One region of the Shewanella sp. BF02_Schw genome, then DNA from elsewhere that is predicted to be linked to it. Evidence: predicted binding sites of a transcription regulator. Region 1 holds the regulator's gene; the other holds the start of a gene.
The links. The regulator MetJ, encoded in region 1, represses methionine synthesis genes. The targets are predictions, from matches to a motif close to TAGACGTCTAGACGTCTA.

Region 1 (5,545 bases):
TTGCATGTCTTGATACATGGTTGGGGCAAAGATACCCGCCAGTTGAGTAGGGAATGCCATGGTGCCCGTAAAGCCATCATTGACATCTTTAGCACCGAATAAAGTGAACTGTAAGAAATGGTTACCGTCATTAATCACGTCGATATTAAACCCGCCGAGGTGGGTATCTTTAGTGATGATGTCACCAAACAATTCGCCATTGCCGTACTGTGATTCAAAGCCTTGGCCATAGCAAAAACGCACTGTTTGGCCTTCAATACCGGTGATATCACCCAAGTTGTAACCTAAGGTAAGACCATCGAAGTTGAAATTGACTAAGTGACCTGATGGCGTGCCGCCTCTGAGTTCATTTTCACGATAATGATTTGGTGGACCGTACGTTGAAGGACGACGTCCAATTGAAAGGTAAGTGCCACTGCCGTTAATGTCTTTCCAATTAAAATAGGCGCGCTCTACTTTTAACTCATCACCACTGGTGCTACCGCTACTGGTGCCATCCATGGTGAATGAGTTCCATGAGTCGAATACTTTAACCCCAGCAGAGTCTCCCCAGCTCTTAAACATGGTTAAACGTCCTGCAAAGCTGACGTTATCCCACACTTTAGCATCAATATTTAGGCGTAAGCGCGTGGTGTAAAATATATCGTTATCAATGTCCTGTTGGGTTTTTTGGCCCAACAGCATTGGCATAACGCCTTGAAGCATACCGCTTTGAAACGCGCTGGCTAAATCAGGGTTTGCCATCATCATTTGGCCTAACGGTGAGGTAGCGCTATTTGGATCGCCAAATACTCCTGACATGGCTTTAGCGCCAAAGTCAGAAAAGTTAACGTTCATGGCTGGGTTCCAAGTGACGTTTTGATAATGTAATGAATGTGCTTTGGTTCTAAAATCACCCGTAATGGCTATTCTGTCTAAGGCTGTGTGACGCTCGGTTTTGTCAACTCGTGAATTTAAGTAATCAAGATCTTCATTAATCGTAGCGAGTTGTTGTTTAAGATCGGCAATCTTTTGTGCATCGGTATCTGCTGCTAGGCTTGCGCCGCTCATAAAGAGCGCGTTAGCCACTAATATTGAGATGAGAGTTCTCATGGTCTTTCTCCCCTTTATTTGCCAAATAACAAGGTCAATTTGGCAAATTTTTTGTGTCAGGATCCCTGAGGCTAAGCCTCACAGTTTTTTCGTTTGGTTTATTGGCTGATGTTTCGTTTAGAACGAAAAGATACTCAGCATTGATGATTTAGCCGCAAGTAGCTGGTTGGTCTGAATCGGCGGCGTGGTCATATAAAAACTGTTGAATATCTTTTATGTCTTTTTCTGATAAGGCTTCAAAAACGGCAGGTTTAGCTTTGTGCTTATCACGAGTAAAGAAACGATCCCATTGGCTCATGGTTTTGGTCATTGGGGTTAATTCAGGACCTTCACTGTTAGCGCTGTGGCAGGCTTTACATTCTTTTTTGTACAGGTGCTTACCTTTTTTAGGATTACCACCATCTGCGGCCATCACTTGGGTGCCAAGTGATAATGCCATAGCAACTGCGATACCAACTTTAATGTAAGTGTTCATCATTTTGTCCTCTGTCGGGCTTATTAGGGTTGTGCATTAACAGCATTTAATTATTTCTTTGCTGTAAACAATGTTACCTAAAAGTGAGTAGTGTTAATTTGAAGTAGATCATATCCATGAGAAAAATCTAATTGAAAAAAAGTTAATTGAAAGAAATCTAATGAACTAGTGTGATGTGGATCTATTGCGCCAAGATGAGGATTTTGCTAGAGGAGATAAAAGTGGTTTTTTTGATACTTATTGATGGCGTTTTTAGGTGAGAAATAGACTGCTTGATAAATAGAAGGGGAAGATTTTAATCATTATTAGCGAACAAGCCCATTGATGGCTGGTTTTGTTTACAGGTACAGAATAGCTGATTAGCTGATTAGCTCATTAACGTGTTGGTCGACATAATCACTAACACAGTGGCACTAATACTACATAACACTAAGGTGACTATGCGGGTTTTATCTTTATCAACGCGGCCAATTAATCTACCTGAGACAAGATAACCAGCAACGACTGAAGGCAATAATAGCAGTGATAGCCATAAATGCTTCACTTCAACTAAGCCGACGATGGTTAGAATAGCTAAGGCAATTAATGAGCTAAACACGAAAAAGGCAGATAATGCCGCTCTAAACTGACCTGGGTCTTGGCCTGCAAGCAAAATGGCCATTGGTGGACCACCGATAGCAGCGATATTGCCAAATATGCCTGAAAATACCCCAGCGATAAATAAACTGAGGCGATTAATAGGGGCGGTAAAGCGAAAGATGCTAAGAATAACAGCAATAAACACAATGCCTGCAATCACTAAGCCTAGTATGGCTTGTGGGGCAAACAGCAATAATCCAGCGCCTAAAAACCCCCCAGGGATCCGCCCGAGTAAGGCATATTGCAAACCATTAAATTGTAGATGACCGCGTTCTCTAAATAAGGTCATTGCAGAAATGGCAAAGCCCATAACAATAATAGGAACAGGAACTAATTGAGGATTAACAATATACAGCAGCGGGCTAGCAACAACGGCTAACCCAAAGCCAATTAAGCTTTGGGTTAGCGCGCCAAAAAACACGATAATCGATGCCAGTATCAAGGTCGTTGGATCGATAAATGACATCATAAGTTCTCTTTAAAAACATGACGACTTCTTATTAGGGTCGTTTCAAAGTCTGTGAGGTATTGACTAATCAGTGAATTATTCGAGCTCTTCCCACTCGATACCCATATCATCCATTAACTTTTTCGCTTCACTTGGAATGCTATCAGGCTGATCTTTTGATAGATCACCGTCATAAGGTAATGGTTGACCTGTGTACGCATGCAAAAATGCTTCGCATAGCAGTTCACTGTTAGTTGCATGGCGCAGATTATTTATCTGGCGACGCGTCCGCTCATCCGTCAGTACTTTTAATACTTTTAAAGGGATAGAAACCGTAATTTTTTTTACTTGTTCATTTTTTTTGCCGTGCTCGGCATATGGGCTGATATATTCGCCATTCCACTCAGTCATTAACTTACCCTTAACGATAAATACGCTGCAGATTTTAAACCGTTACAATCTCTAGTCAAATTATTGCTACTATTTAATCCCGATTGCAAATAGATTTCTTGATGTTTAGACGTCTAAACGTCTATTTAAGTTGACGGATGGGGATCTCTTAGGTAAATTTGGACGTCTAGACATCTCTTTGTGTGTTTGTGAAATTTTAGGAGTTACCATGACTAAGCATCAAAACGCCACATTGGCCGTTCGCCAAGGTATTGAAACAGACACACAACATGGTGCTATCGTGCCACCGATTTATTTATCGACCAATTATTCATTCGATGGCCACAATAATCCGCGCGAGTTTGATTACAGTCGTTCGGGTAATCCTACTCGATGTATTTTAGGTGACGCACTCGCCAAACTCGAGCAAGGTGCTACCGGCGTGGTGACATGTACCGGCATGGCGGCGATTACATTGGTGACTAGCTTACTTGGCCCAGAGGATTTATTGGTTGTGCCGCACGATTGTTATGGTGGCAGTTACCGCTTATTTACTAACTTGGCCAAAAAAGGCCAATTTAAGTTATTGGTTGTTGATCAAACTGATGCGCAAGCGCTGAGCAAAGCGATAGCTCAAAAACCGAAAATGGTGTGGTTAGAAACGCCATCGAATCCTTTATTGCGGGTGGTAGACATTAATGCCATTAGTATCGCTTGCCATGACGTTGGCGCGCTAGTGACAGTCGATAACACCTTTTTATCACCAATATTACAGCAGCCATTATTATTAGGTGCAGACATTGTGATTCACTCAACCACCAAATACATCAATGGTCATAGCGATGTGGTCGGTGGGGCTGTAGTGGCTAAAGATCCTCAAGTGGGTGAGTTGTTACATTGGTGGTCAAATACTCTTGGGCTTACGGGGTCAGCATTTGACAGTTATTTAACCCTCCGAGGCTTACGTACTTTAGCGGTACGAATTCGTGAGCATCAACGTAATGCACAAAAGATTGTTGAGTTACTCAGCGCCAGTGATGTGGTGGCCAAGGTGTATTATCCGGGTTTAAAAGACCATCCAGGTCACGAAATTGCGGCAAAACAACAACAAGGCTTTGGCGCTATGTTAAGTTTTGAGTTAATCGGCGGCGAAGCGGAAGTGGTGGCATTTTTAAAGGCGCTGTCGTTGTTTAGTGTTGCCGAAAGTTTAGGCGGAGTGGAAAGTTTAGTCGCCGTTCCGGCCACTATGACCCATAGAGCAATGGACCCACAAGCAAGGCAAGAGGCTGGTATTAAAGAGACTTTATTGAGACTATCTGTCGGTATTGAAGATGCAGATGACCTCTTGGCCGATATTCAAGCAGGCCTAGCAGCTGTTGCCGCGATAAAATCAGCTTAATTCGAGTTTAAGTTAGCTGTGGTTTCGACCAAATTGGGTAAAATAGCAAAACATGCACTTGCAACACTATTGGTTTCAAAATAGAAGTCTAGCAGTCGCAACAAAAGTCGTAGTTGTTTAAGGAGTCAGTAATGACGCGAAGTCATTTACATAAGTTTGGTGGTTCAAGTTTAGCGGATGCAGATTGCTATCGCCGTGTTGCACATATTCTACTTACGCATGGTCAGAGTGATGATTTAGTTGTGGTATCCGCCGCCGGAAAAACGACTAACTTCTTATACAAATTATTGAGCCTGCGTGACAGCGGTCAGTTGTGGCAAGAAGAGCTGCAAATTCTGATCAGTTACCAGCAGACGTTAATTGAACAATTATTATCAAACGAGCAAGCGCGTGATTTACGCGAACGTTTGTCTACCGACAAATCTCAGTTAGTCAGCTTATTATCTTTAGAGCAACGTAACGATTACCAATTAAACCAAGTGGTGAGTTTTGGTGAACGTTGGTCGGCGCGCTTAATGGCCGCTTTGTTACGAGAAATGGGCGTAGCTGCGACTCATGTCGATGCGTGCTCTATTTTGGTAGCCGATGAAGGCGCCGTACCCAATATTTTAGTGGCTGAGTCTCGTGACAAGGTACAGGCCTTATTAGCCTTGCACCCGCAAGAGCGTTTAGTGATCACCGGCTTTATATGCGCTAACCGCCACGGCGATACCTTATTGCTGGGTCGCAATGGTTCTGATTTTAGTGCCACCTTAATTGCCAGCTTAGCTGACATTGAGCGTGTGACCATTTGGACCGACGTTGAAGGGGTATTTAACGCCGACCCGAATAAAATTAATGATGCTAAATTACTCAAGAGTATGTCACTCGCAGAAGCGGATCGCTTAGCGCGCCTGGGCTCTCCTGTACTGCATTCTCGTACCTTACAGCCACTGTTTAATACTAAAGTGAGTTTAGCGGTACGCTCAAGCTATGCTTCGCACACCGACTTCACCTTAATTGCGCCACTGAGTTCATCTGCGAGTGCGCCAGTCGTGACTAACTTAAATGAAGTGGTGTTGTTTAGTTTTAAAATGAACGCAGACATTGAACCATTGTTGGC
Region 2 (5,545 bases), on a different contig from region 1:
TCTGTTTCTACTGACTCATCTTGTAAGATTTTATCTTCAGGCAGAGCAAGTTGCATACCTTCTAACGGGTAATCAAGCGCTGATGTTATTACTTGCATTCCTGATTCAAGACCTTCGGAAATCACGACATTCGCGCCTTCTTGGCGAATAATGTTAACAGGTTTATAGCGTAAGGTTTTGTCGCTATCCATCACAGCAACTAAACCATTTACAATCAAATGACGCGGAATAATGGCCACATTACCGGCATTACTGCCTTCAACATAGGCGGTAACATAGGTGCCAAATCGTAATTCATTTTTATCGCTATTGAGTCCGTATGGATCGTCTATTTCGGCAACCAGGTATGTCATCCGGCTTTTGCTGTCTACCACGCCTTCACTGCGAACAATTTTTCCTATCCACTCTTGTTTGCTTCCGGCAAAGTTGCCCGCTAATCGTACTTCAGCATGAGTGCCTTTTTTATCCAAATATTGCATTTCTTTATCGGCTAGCGGTAAGCGAATTTCTGCTGTATCAGTATTGTAAACATGACCAATTTTGCTGCCAGTGGTGACGTATGCGCCTAAACCGATTTCACGGCTGGATATGAGTGCATCATACGGCGCGCGGATAACCGTACGCTCTAAATCGCGTTGTGCACGTAATAAACCCGCTTCAGCACTTTTTAGTTTGGCTAATTCTTGTGCTAATTGCGGCTTGCGCAAACTAAGATCAGTTGGCTTACTGCTGGTTATTTCGGCCCATTCACGTAAGGCAACTTCAGCATTGGCTCGTTCTTGTACCATGTTGGCTTTAGACGAGGCGATGTTTGCTTGAGCATCTAATAATCCAGCTTCATAGTCACTGGGATCAATTTTAGCTAAAACATCACCTTTTTTAACAAAGCCACCTTTGACGAATTTATCGGCTAAATAAATAATTTCACCACTGACTTGTGCGACGAGTTCGGTGTCGTATTTTGCCGCGACAACACCGTATGAACTGACAGAAAAAGTCATCGGTTTATATTCAAGTGCTTCAACCGACACTAAAGGGGTGGTATCAACTGCAGGCTTTTCTTCAGGCGGTTTTTTTAGTGCAGCAATGCCAACTAAACCGGCTATTCCAATACCTAATACTATGATGGGTAATATTATTTGTTTTTTAGTAGCCACAATGCTTCCTTTTTATAATCCGATATTTTTGCAGTAAGTTCATTTCATACCGCCAATAGTCTTTTTTCTACTGTATATGTTAATCGATATGTTTAGTGTTTGTTGTTTCATTGTGTAAACTTGTGTGTCAACTACTTGCATGTGATCTCATGACATAAAACCTTTAGGGAACAGATATTGTGCAGATTGAAAACACCTCTAGATTACAACTGTCATTAATGACTCTTAATGACAGCGCACTATTATTTGAACTAGACCAAGATGAACGAGTCATGCACTTTCTTAATGGCGGCAATAAAACCACTCAGCATCAGATAGATACGATCATGTTACCTAGATTGGCTCAATATTTAAATCCGCCAAAAGGTTGGGGATTATGGAAAGTCCATGCGCTCGATTGTGACGCCAATGACCAACACGGGTTAAGCGGCGAGTATTTAGGCTGGGTATTAGTCAGACCGATGCACTTTTTTACCCAAGCACAACCGCATAACTTAGAGTTAGGTTGGCGGTTTAAGCATATTTGTTGGGGTAAAGGGTATGCTACAGAAGCTGCCAAAGCGGTCATGGATGCTGTCAGTGAGCCTGATGACGTGACTCATGTGAGTGCGATAGCAGTAGAGGAAAATATTGCCTCAATTGCGATTATGAAAAAACTCGGTATGACGTTTCAACATAAAAGTATTCACCGCGATCCTTTAGGCGATACTGAAGCAGTGTTTTATCAAAAAGCGGTGTAATGTTTTTTAAGGCAATAAAAAAAGCAGCCTGAGCTGCTCTTTTGTTGTATTACATACTGTCGATTACTTTTTAGCGTCTAAATAACGCTCAGCATCAAGTGCAGCCATACAACCCGTACCGGCAGAAGTGATGGCTTGACGGTAATGTTGATCCATCACGTCGCCACAAGCATAAACACCTTCAATACTGGTTTGAGTCGCATTGCCTTGTAAACCACTGTTTACTTGTAAGTAACCGTGATTCATTTCTAATTGACCAGCAAAAATACCAGTATTAGGGCTGTGACCAATCGCAATAAACACACCAGCGACTTCTAAATCGGTCACTGAACCATCTTTAGTGCTTTTCTTCTTAAGCCCAGTCACACCCATCTCGTTACCAGTGACTTCTTCAAGTGTTTGGTCTAGGTGTAAAATGATATTACCGTTCGCAACTTTATCCATTAAACGATTGATCAGAATTTTTTCTGAACGGAAGCTGTCACGACGGTGAATTAAGTGAACTTCAGAAGCTATATTACTTAAGTAAAGTGCTTCTTCAACTGCAGTGTTACCACCACCAACCACCGCAACTTTTTGGTTACGATAGAAGAAACCATCACATGTTGCGCAGGCAGAAACACCACGGCCCATGAATGCTTCTTCAGACGGGAGGCCTAAATATTTAGCCGATGCGCCAGTAGCAATAATGAGTGCATCACACGTAAACTCGCCGTTGTCACCTTTTAAGCGGAAAGGTCGCTCAGTTAGGGTCACTTCGTTGATGTGATCAAAAATAATTTCAGTATCAAACTTCTCAGCGTGCTTTTGCATGCGTTCCATTAATGCTGGACCAGTTAAGTCTTCAGCATCGCCTGGCCAGTTTTCTACTTCAGTCGTAGTGGTTAATTGACCACCTTGCTGCATGCCTGTGATCATCACAGGATTTAAATTTGCACGCGCAGCATAAACAGCAGCGGTATAGCCAGCAGGGCCAGAACCTAAAATTAGTAGGTTAACGTGACGAGCTTCACTCATGATTTTGTTCTCCGATAACATGCCTTAAGCAATTTGCATGGGATTGTATGGAATTTACTACTGCGGGTAAAGTGAAGTTGAGTGCAGGAAATCGATTGAGCTAATCTATTGTGTAAATATTCCGTTTCAGGTGAGGTAATGATACACATTAACTCGCTTGAAACGGTTACTTGTCGTTCAACGAACGATTGATTTTTTGTTAGGTTTAGTAAACCAAGTGACAGGTTGGTAAATTATTTTTTTCTAAATAATTCTGGTGGTATTCCTCGGCAATGTGGAATGTTTGTATCGGTACAATTTCAGTCACAATATGACGCTGTCCCCATTTACCGCTTCGTGCTAATGCCAGCTTTGAGCTTTCAGCTTGGGCTTTTTGCTCTTTATCGTGAAAAAAAATCGTGCTGCGATATTGAGTACCAATGTCACCGCCCTGCATATTCAGCATGGTTGGGTTGTGATTTTTCCAAAAAGTGTCCAACAAGTCGTCGTAACTGACGATTTCTGGATCAAACTCAACTTGAACCACTTCTGCGTGACCAGTTGAACCCGTTTTCACTTCTTTATATGTGGTCGCACTGTCTTTGCCACCCATGTAGCCACACGTTGCGTTACTGACGCCGTTAATTTCACGGAAAAAATATTCAACACCCCAAAAACAGCCTGCACCAAATGTTGCTAACGCCATGACATACCCTTAAAACAAATTATAGAAGTCTAGATGGCTACAATTGTGTTGAATATTGTGTAGTTTTGCAAGCAAACTTTTATTAATAAATAAATCTAACATATGCCACCAATAAAATAGCGTTTGGCTATGATAGAATCCGCGACAATAGGCAGTAATAGTTAACATCGTTTTACGTCAAAGTTAACTACGCCATATAATAATGAGACAAGGAGTTGATAGTGTTATCTGACCTGATGATAAACCATGATTTTTTAGCCTATACCTTAGCCAATCCAAATCAATTACCTGAAGCATCTGATTTTATGTTGGCAGATCATACCCGTGTAGATGTATGGGATACGGGAGTGATTGTATTTACTCCGGCTAATGCAACCAAAGATATCGTGCTGTCTTGTGCTGTGCACGGTAATGAAACTGCGCCGATTGAAATCTGTAATCAACTCATTAAAGATTTGCTCAGCCAACGCATTATTGCCAAGCAGCGTGTGATGTTTTTAATTGGTAATCCGGCCGCGATTATCAATAAAACCCGTTTTATTGATGAAAACATGAATCGTCTATTTAGTGGCGCGCATTCTAAAGGCGAGGGCTTAAGCCATCCAGAGCGTCATCGTGCAAAAGCGTTAGAGCAATACGTGGCAGACTTTTTCAATGCCAATAATGACAATCAACGTATTCATTACGACTTACATACTGCTATTCGTGCTTCTAAGCATGAAAAGTTTGCCATATACCCATACCGTCCTGGCCGTGCTTTTAGCGGTGAACAAATTATGTTTTTGGCGGCATGTGGCGTTGATACTATGTTGTTTCACCACGAACCAACAACAACGTTTAGTTACTATTCGTCAGAGCAATTCCAAGCAGATGCTTTTACAGTGGAATTAGGTAAAGTGATGCCATTTGGCCAAAACGACATGAGTCGTTTTGCACAAACTCAAACTATGCTTGAAATGTTGATTACTGAAACTGAGTTAGCACCTGTTGAGTTCGACCCTAGCAAGGTCAACTTGTATAAAGTATCGCGCTCTATTAACAAGCACTTTGATGATTTTGAATTTAGCTTTGCTGGTGATGCAGAAAACTTCAGTGCCTTTAGTCAGGGCGAGGTGTTAGCGACAGAAGGCGGTAATTCAATCACTGTTGAATACCCACAAGAAGCCATTGTATTTCCCAATGCAAATGTGCCCATTGGGCAACGCACAGTGTTATGTTTAGTACCCGCGTTGAACGAAACTATTATCTAGTCGTAAAGCAATATATACATGTCAATCGCGAGTAAAATGCGTTTACAGTGAGAGTAAGTATTGATAGGTAGTTTACGTTAACGTAATGTCTACTCGCATAGTATAAATAGAGCCATGTTTATGTTGAACATGGCTCAACAATAACAAGAGCATAATATGAGCAACGCACCACTGACCAATGAAACAGTGCACCGTGTCAGCTTCTTAGACAAAGCGTCATTGCACATCCCCATTTTGCGTATTTTGCAAGCTGATGGCACCACTTATGAAAGTGCGGTTCTACCAGTAATCGACAAGGCTCTGGCCGAAAAAATCTTTGATACCTGTGTTTTTACACGCGTATTAGACGAGCGTATGTTGGGTGCCCAGCGTCAAGGACGGATTAGTTTTTACATGACCTGTACCGGTGAAGAAGCCTCAATTATTGGCAGCACAGCCGCGCTTGATAAAGACGACGTCATTTTGGCTCAATATCGTGAGCACGCCTCATTGCGTTATCGCGGCTTTACGACTGAACAATTTATGAATCAAATGTTCAGTAACGAGAAAGATCTAGGTAAAGGTCGCCAAATGCCGATTCATTACGGCAGCCGTGAACTCAACTACCAAACTATTTCATCACCTTTGGCAACTCAAATTCCACAAGCCACAGGTGTTGCTTATGGCATGAAATTACAAGGCAAGCGTAACGTCGCC

Region 2: the regulator MetJ is predicted to act here: its motif matches at 3,622-3,639, upstream of msrA (peptide-methionine (S)-S-oxide reductase MsrA).

The regions. Positions count from the first base shown of each region.
Region 1 covers NZ_JABKAW020000004.1:385,247-390,791, forward strand. The annotation lists gene HNW13_RS17010 (DUF3373 domain-containing protein) at 1-1,092, opposite strand, end outside; gene HNW13_RS17015 (cytochrome c) at 1,241-1,570, opposite strand; gene HNW13_RS17020 (sulfite exporter TauE/SafE family protein) at 1,935-2,675, opposite strand; gene metJ (met regulon transcriptional regulator MetJ) at 2,751-3,065, opposite strand; gene metB (cystathionine gamma-synthase) at 3,274-4,443, shown strand; gene HNW13_RS17035 (bifunctional aspartate kinase/homoserine dehydrogenase II) at 4,575-5,545, shown strand, end outside.
Region 2 covers NZ_JABKAW020000001.1:1,697,640-1,703,184, reverse strand. The annotation lists gene HNW13_RS07535 (efflux RND transporter periplasmic adaptor subunit) at 1-1,157, opposite strand, end outside; gene HNW13_RS07530 (GNAT family N-acetyltransferase) at 1,337-1,897, shown strand; gene trxB (thioredoxin-disulfide reductase) at 1,961-2,914, opposite strand; gene msrA (peptide-methionine (S)-S-oxide reductase MsrA) at 3,120-3,599, opposite strand; gene astE (succinylglutamate desuccinylase) at 3,821-4,849, shown strand; gene HNW13_RS07510 (thiamine pyrophosphate-dependent dehydrogenase E1 component subunit alpha) at 5,006-5,545, shown strand, end outside.